2 linked regions of the Buchnera aphidicola (Macrosiphoniella sanborni) genome follow. The protein of the gene in region 2 interacts with the protein of the main gene of each other region in a pairwise test. Links are inferred from orthologs where the notes say so. Each region holds a gene or a part of one and is shown on either strand. Other genes may lie near its edges. The genes, in order: dnaN and dnaE.

Region 1 (3,285 bases), 240 kb from region 2 along the record:
ACAGGATTAGGTAAAACTCACTTGCTTCATGCTATAGGAAATGAAATCTTAACATATAAATATAATATTAAAATCATTTATATGAATTCTGAACGTTTTGTGCAAGATATGGTTAAAGCATTAAAAAATAATTCTATTGAAAAATTTAAATTATACTATCGTTCTGTTGACGTCTTACTAATTGATGATATTCAGTTTTTTGCACATAAAGAACATTCACAAGAAGAATTTTTTCATACATTTAATGCTTTACTAGAAGGTAATCAACAAATTATTTTAACCTCTGATCGTTATCCTAAAGAAATTAATGGTGTTGAAGATCGTCTTAAATCAAGGTTTAGTTGGGGTCTTACTGTTGCAATAGATCCACCAGAATTAGATACTAGAATAGCTATTCTCATCAAAAAAGCTGATGAAAAAAATATCATTTTATCTCATGAAGTTGCTTTTTTTATTGCTCAAAATTTAAGTTCTAATGTACGTGAATTAGAAGGTGCTCTAAATCGAGTAATTATTAATTCTCGTTTTACTCATCAAACTATTACTGTAGATTTTGTCAGAGAGGCACTACAAGATATACTTGCTCTCCAAAAAAAACTTGTTACTATTGATAATATTCAAAAAAAAGTTGCAGAATATTATAAAATTAAAGTAAGTGATTTGTTATCTAGAAAACGTTCACGATCAATTGTACGTCCAAGACAAATGGCTATGGCAATGGCTAAAAAATTCACAAAACATAGTTTACCTGAAATTGGAGACGCTTTTAGTGGCAGAGATCATACTACAGTATTACATGCATGTCGTAAAATTAAACAATTGCAAGAAGAAAATAATGAAATTAAAAAAGATTTTTTAAATTTAATTAAAACTCTCTCAATGTGATCATATGAAATTTAATATAAAAAACAATATTTTAATTCAAAATTTACAAAAAATAAACAGATTTGTCACAAAAAATACTTCTTTCCCTATATTAGAAAATATATTAATTTCTATAAAAAATAAAATTTTGTCATTAACAGCAACAAATTTAGAAATTGAATTAATTTCAAATATTGAATTATCGACGGACCATATTCCAGGTAGTACTACTATTTCTGGACGTAAACTTTTAGATATTTGTCGTAATTCATTAAATCTTTCAGATATTAAGATGCAATTAAAGGGAAACAAAATGCATATAATTTCTGGTAAGAGTAACTACATATTAACAACACTATCATCTGAACATTTTCCCAATCATAATAATTTTCATTATATTTCAGAATTTTTTATAAATTCAAACATTTTAAAAAATATGATAGAAAAAACTCATTTTTCTATGGGCAAGCAAGATGTAAGATATTATTTAAATGGTATGTTATTAGAAAAAATAGACTGTGCACTTAATATGGTCGCTACAGATGGATATCGTTTGGGAATTTCAAAAACTATTTTAAAAGAAAAAAAAATAAATTCTTTTTCAATTATAATTGCAAGAAAGGGAATTGCTGAATTATATAAATTATTAAATACTCCTCAAAAAGAAATAAAAATTTTAATTGGTCAAAATCATATTAGAATATATATAGAACAATTTATTTTTACTGCTCAACTGATTGAAGGAACATTTCCTAATTATGAAAGTGTGTTATTCCAAAAAAAAAATAATAGTATTATTTTTAATTGTAAATTATTAAAACAATCATTATTACGTGTTGCTATTCTATCACATGAAAAATTTTGTGGAGTAGAAATTCATATTAGAAACGGTCAATTTAAAGTATTATCTGATAATCAAGAAGAAGAAACAGCAGAAGATATGTTTAATATAAATTATATAGGCCCTGAAATAGAAATATCAATTAATGTTTATTATATATTAGATATATTAAATTCTATTAATAGTGAAAATATTCTCTTATTCTTAAATCATTCTAATAATTCTATACAAATTGAAGCGGAAAATGATACTTCAACTAAATATGTTGTAATGTTATTAAAACGCTAAATATTTTTTTAAAATTTTTATTAATATAATATTAAAAATAATTTCAATATTTCTTCTTTTTTATAAAAACACAGGAAAATTATGAATTATACATATAACTCTTCTCATATAAAAATTTTAAGAGGATTAGACGCTGTTCGTAAAAGACCAGGCATGTATATTGGTGATACAGATGATGGTAGTGGATTGCATCACATGGTTTTTGAAATAGTTGATAATGCTATAGATGAAGCATTATCAGGTTACTGTAAAGAAATTCAGGTTGTCATTCATGCAGACAATTCTGTATCTGTTCAAGATGATGGTCGAGGTATTCCAACTGATATTCATCCCGAAGAAAACATTTCAGCTGCCGAAGTTATTATGACAGTATTACATTCTGGGGGAAAATTTGATAATTCTTCATATAAAATATCAGGAGGATTACACGGTGTTGGAATATCAGTAGTCAATGCTTTATCAGAAAAGTTGGAATTAATAATTTATAAAAATAAAAAAAAATATCAACAAATATATTACAATGGCAAACCACAAAATTCCCTCTCTATTGTTAGTTCAACTAATTTATCAGGTACATACATAAGATTTTGGCCGAGTTATAAAACTTTCACTAATAATGTAAAATTTCAATATGATATTTTATCTAAACGTTTACGTGAATTATCATTTCTTAATTCAAATATTACGATTTATTTAGAAGACCATAGATCTAATATTAAAAATTGCTATCATTATAAAGGTGGAATTAAAGCTTTTATTAAATTTCTAAATATAAAAAAAATACCAATTCATCCAAAAATATTTTATTTTAAATCTAAAAAAGAAAAAATAGAACTAGAAGTAGCTATGCAATGGAGTGATTCACATCAAGAAAACATACTATGTTTTACTAACAATATCCCACAAAAAGACGGAGGAACACATTTAGCAGGTTTTCGTGCAGGCATGACACGTACATTAAATTTGCATATCGAACGAGAAGGATATAACAAAAAAAATAAAGTTACTATTATAGGAGAAGATACACGTGAAGGATTAACAGCTATTATATCAATAAAAATTCCTGACCCAAAATTTTCATCTCAAACTAAAGACAAACTAGTTTCTTCTGAAGCAAGATCAGTAATCGAATCATTAATTAACGAAAACCTAATTGAATATCTTTTAGAAAATCCTACTGATGCAAAAGTTATCATTCAAAAAATTATTAATGCCGCAAAAGTAAGAGAAGCAGCAAAACGTGCTAGAGAAATTAATAAAAGAAAAAATATATTAGATTTAGGAACTTTACC
Region 2 (4,404 bases):
ATTTAAATATTTAAAAGCAATAAAAAACTGTACTATCAATGAACCATATTTTCAAGGTCATTTTAGTAAAGAACCAATTTTTCCTGGTGTTTTGATTATTGAATCTATGGTTCAAGCCGCAAGTGTTTTAATATATCAAAGCACAGGAGAATTAAAAATTAATAAGTTATATTATTTTGTAGGAATAGATAATGCACGTTTTAAAGAAATAGTTATTCCCGGAGATCAAATGATTATAGAAGTTACTCTTTTACAATCTAAAAGAAATCTTTTAATTTTTAGAAATATTGCAACAGTTAATAAAAAAGTAATTTGTAAATCTAAAATTATATTTGCAAAAAAATGTTTGTTATAAAAATATTAATTTCGGATAATATATGAATGAACCAAAATTTATTCACTTACATGTACATAGTGATTATTCAATTATTAATGGGTTATCAAAACCTGAAGATTTAGTAAAAAAAGCAGTATCTTTAAATATGCCAGCTATTGCAATAACTGATTATAATAATTTATACGGTGTAATTAAATTTTATCAAATAGCTCATAAACTAGGTGTAAAACCTATTATTGGTATTACAGTGAATTTTTTTTCTAATTTAATAAAGAATGAATTAACTAGATTAACTTTGTTAGCTGCAAATCAAGAAGGATATAAAAATTTAATTTTGTTGATTTCTCATGCATATCAAAAAGGATATGTTGATAACAACAATGTAACTATTGAAAAAAAATGGTTATCCGAAATTAATAAAGGATTAATATTACTTTCAGGAGGTTGTCAAGGAGAAATTGGAAAAATTTTAATACAGGGAAAATCATCGCTTATATCTCATTGTTTATCTTTCTATCAAAGATATTTTCCTGATTCTTATTATTTAGAATTATGTCGTACAAAAAGAGAGAACGAAGAAAAATATTTAAATTTAGCAGTAGATTTATCTATCTCTACAGATATTCCTGTTGTTGCTACTAATGATGTTTGTTTTTTAAATAAAGAAGATTTTTATATTCATAAAATTAGAATTGCTATTAATGAAGGTGAAACATTAAAATATTCAAAAATTCAAAATAATTATAGTAATGAGCAATTCTTAAAAAGTTCACAAGAAATGTGCGATCTTTTTTTAGATTTTCCAGAAGCGTTAATTAATAGTGTAGAAATTGCGAAACGCTGTAATGTTTTTATAAATTCTGGGAAATATTTTTTACCACAGTTTTTTACTGGTCATACAAGTGTTCAAAATTATTTAATTGAAAAGGCATATAAAGGTATTAAAAAACGTTTAAATATTTTATATGATATTAAAAAAATAGAATATAAAAATATATATAATCAATATAAAAAACGTTTAGACATGGAATTAAATGTCATTAATACAATGGGTTTTCCGGGATATTTTTTAATTGTTATGGAATTTATACAATGGGCAAAAGATAATAATATCCCAGTAGGTCCTGGAAGAGGTTCTGGAGCAGGTTCTCTTGTCGCATATGCACTAAATATTACTGAAATTGATCCACTATCTTTTGATCTTTTATTTGAGAGATTTCTAAATCCAGAACGTGTTTCATTACCTGATTTTGATATCGATTTTTGTATGGAAAAACGTGATAAAGTAATTGATCATGTTGCAGAGATATATGGTAGAGATGCGGTAGCACAAATTATTACTTTCGGTACTTTAACAGCGAAAGCTGTGATTCGAGATGTCGGTAGAGTTTTAGGATATCCTTATGGTTTTCTTAATAAATTATCTAAATTGATTCCTATGGATCCAGGTATTACTTTAAATGAAGCTTTTTCTCAAGAATTAGAATTATCTAACCTTTATAAAAATAATGAAGATGTAAAAAATTTAATTAATTTTTCTAAAAAACTTGAAGGTGTAAATAGAAATGTTGGTAAACATGCAGGAGGAGTAGTTATTTCACCTACTAAAATTACCGATTTTTGTCCTTTATATTGCGATGAAAAAGGAAATAATCCAGTCACACAATTTGATAAAAATGATATAGAATATATAGGATTAGTTAAATTTGATTTTCTTGGTTTACGTACATTAACTATTATTAATCATGCAGTGGAAATGATTAATATTAAAAAAAAAATTAATAAACAACAAAAAATTAATATTAATGCTATTCCTTTAAATGAAACTAAATGTTTTGAGTTATTAAAAAATTCTGAAACTACTGGTATCTTTCAATTAGAATCTTATGGGATGAAAGATTTAATCAAAAGATTACAACCAGATTGTTTTGAAGATATCATTGCATTAGTAGCTCTTTTTAGACCAGGTCCTTTACAATCAGGTATGGTTGATAATTTTATTAATCGAAAACATGGACGAGAAAAAATTTCTTATCCTGATCATCAATGGCAACACGAATTATTAAAACCTATATTAGAATCAACATATGGTATTATATTATATCAAGAACAAGTTATGAAAATAGCACAAGTATTAGCTGGTTACACATTAGGTAGTGCAGATATTTTAAGACGAGCAATGAGTAAAAAAAATTTAAAAGATATGTCGAAACAAAGAGTGATATTTGAAGCAGGAGCATTTAAAAATGGTATTAGTAAAAAACTATCAAGAAAGATTTTTGATTTATTAGAAAAATTTGCAGGTTATGGATTTAATAAATCTCATTCTGTAGCTTATGCTTTAGTGTCATATCAAACATTGTGGTTAAAAACACATTATCCTTCTGAATTTATGGCTGCGGCTATGACATCTGATATAGATAACACAGAAAAAATTGTTGTTTTGATTAATGAAGCTATTAACATGAAATTGAATATTATACCGCCAAATATTAATTTAAGTAATTATGAATTTTATGTTAATGATGAAAATAGTATAGTATATGGACTTGGAGCTATTAAAGGTATAGGAGAGAATTCAGCGAAAGATATTGTTCAAGAGCGTAAAAAAAATGGTACATTTCAAGATTTGTTTGATTTTTGTATGCGCATAGATTTTAATAAATTTTCTCGTAGAGTATTAGAAAAATTAATTATGTCTGGAAGTTTTGATTGTATAAATAAAAATCGTAATTATTTATTACAATCAATTAATGATGCTATAAAAGCTTCAAAAGAATCTTTAAGAATTAAACATTTTAAGCAAGATAGTCTATTTGGTGTTTTCAAAGATGAGTTAGATCAAGTAAAAGAAAATAATTTTGTTGAAAATAATTTTTCTGAAAAAGACCAGTTAGAAAATGAATATCAAGTCTTAGGTTTTTATCTTACTGGTCATCCTATTAATTATTACATAGAAGAATTAAAAAACTATGTTAATGATTTAACATTATCTGATTTAAAATTTATTAAAAATAATAAAAAAATTTTAGTTGTTGGAATAATAGTGTCTATTAAATTTAAAATTACAAAAAATAAAAATCGTATAGCTATTGTAATATTAGATGATAATACCAGTCGTTTAGAAGTATTAATTTTTACAGATTTATTGAATTCACATGAATCTTTATTAAAATTAAATAATATTTTATTTGTCCATGGTATTTTTAATGTGAAATGTGTATATAAAAAATTTAAGATGACAGCTTATAATTTGATTGATTTAGATGAAATGAGAGAAAAATATATAAAAAAATTAAATATTATATTAAATAAAGAAAAAATAGATACTTTCTCTCTAAATAAGTTATGTGAATGTTTAAATCAACAAAAAAAAGGAAATATTCCTATTTTTATTTCTTATTATAACAAAAGTACATTATTAAATTTAGAATTACATAAAAAATGGTCAGTAAAAATTACTGATGATTTTTTATATAAATTACAACTAATTTTAGGGGCTAAACAAATAGTATTAGAATATAATTCAATATAATTAATTTTGAGTAAATAAATAATAAAATGTAAATAAAAATTAAAAATATAAATAAATATTAACATATGTATGAAATGAGTATCGAATAAATTTTTATTAAAAATTTATATATTTTTAGTAATAAATTATTTTAAGAATATTTTTTTTTTATTTTTTGATTAATATAATCTACTATATCATTGATTTTTATTAAAATATTTTTTTTATTTTTTCTTTCACAATATTCAATATTATCATTATTGATTAAATTTTGACTGATAATAATTTGATGCGGGATACCCATTAAATCCATTTCATTGAACATAACACCTGGTCGTATATTGCGATCATCTAAGATAACATCTATTTCTTTTTTCTTTAAATTTTGATATAGAAGATATGCTATTTCTTTTATTTTATTAGATTTATACATATTGATAGGTAAAATAACCACTTCAAATGGTGCTATAGAAATAGGCCAAACAATACCATTTTCGTCATGATTTTGTTCAATAACAGCTGCTACAATACGGTTAATTCCAATTCCGTAACA

The links.
Region 1: the proteins of dnaE (region 2) and dnaN interact in binary tests that used the Escherichia coli proteins (3 or more experiments, as listed by UniProt). The link is inferred for Buchnera aphidicola (Macrosiphoniella sanborni) from one-to-one orthologs.

What each region holds. Positions count from the first base shown.
Region 1 is NZ_CP034864.1:10,160-13,444, reverse strand. What follows is about bases 1-2,941. They hold dnaN (DNA polymerase III subunit beta), read left to right. Parts: upstream 1-889; coding sequence 890-1,993; downstream 1,994-2,941. Other genes in these bases: gyrB (DNA topoisomerase (ATP-hydrolyzing) subunit B), read left to right, coding at 2,075-2,941; dnaA (chromosomal replication initiator protein DnaA), read left to right, coding at 1-885. In the rest of the region: more of gyrB, read left to right, coding at 2,942-3,285. UniProt on the Escherichia coli protein: Confers DNA tethering and processivity to DNA polymerases and other proteins. Acts as a clamp, forming a ring around DNA (a reaction catalyzed by the clamp-loading complex) which diffuses in an ATP-independent manner freely and bidirectionally along dsDNA.
Region 2 is NZ_CP034864.1:254,350-258,753, forward strand. The notes cover bases 13-4,072. They hold dnaE (DNA polymerase III subunit alpha), read left to right. Parts: upstream 13-377; coding sequence 378-3,872; downstream 3,873-4,072. Other genes in these bases: fabZ (3-hydroxyacyl-ACP dehydratase FabZ), read left to right, coding at 13-355; D9V74_RS01120 (proline--tRNA ligase), read right to left, coding at 4,003-4,072. In the rest of the region: more of fabZ, read left to right, coding at 1-12; more of D9V74_RS01120, read right to left, coding at 4,073-4,404. UniProt on the Escherichia coli protein: DNA polymerase III is a complex, multichain enzyme responsible for most of the replicative synthesis in bacteria. This DNA polymerase also exhibits 3' to 5' exonuclease activity. The alpha chain is the DNA polymerase catalytic subunit.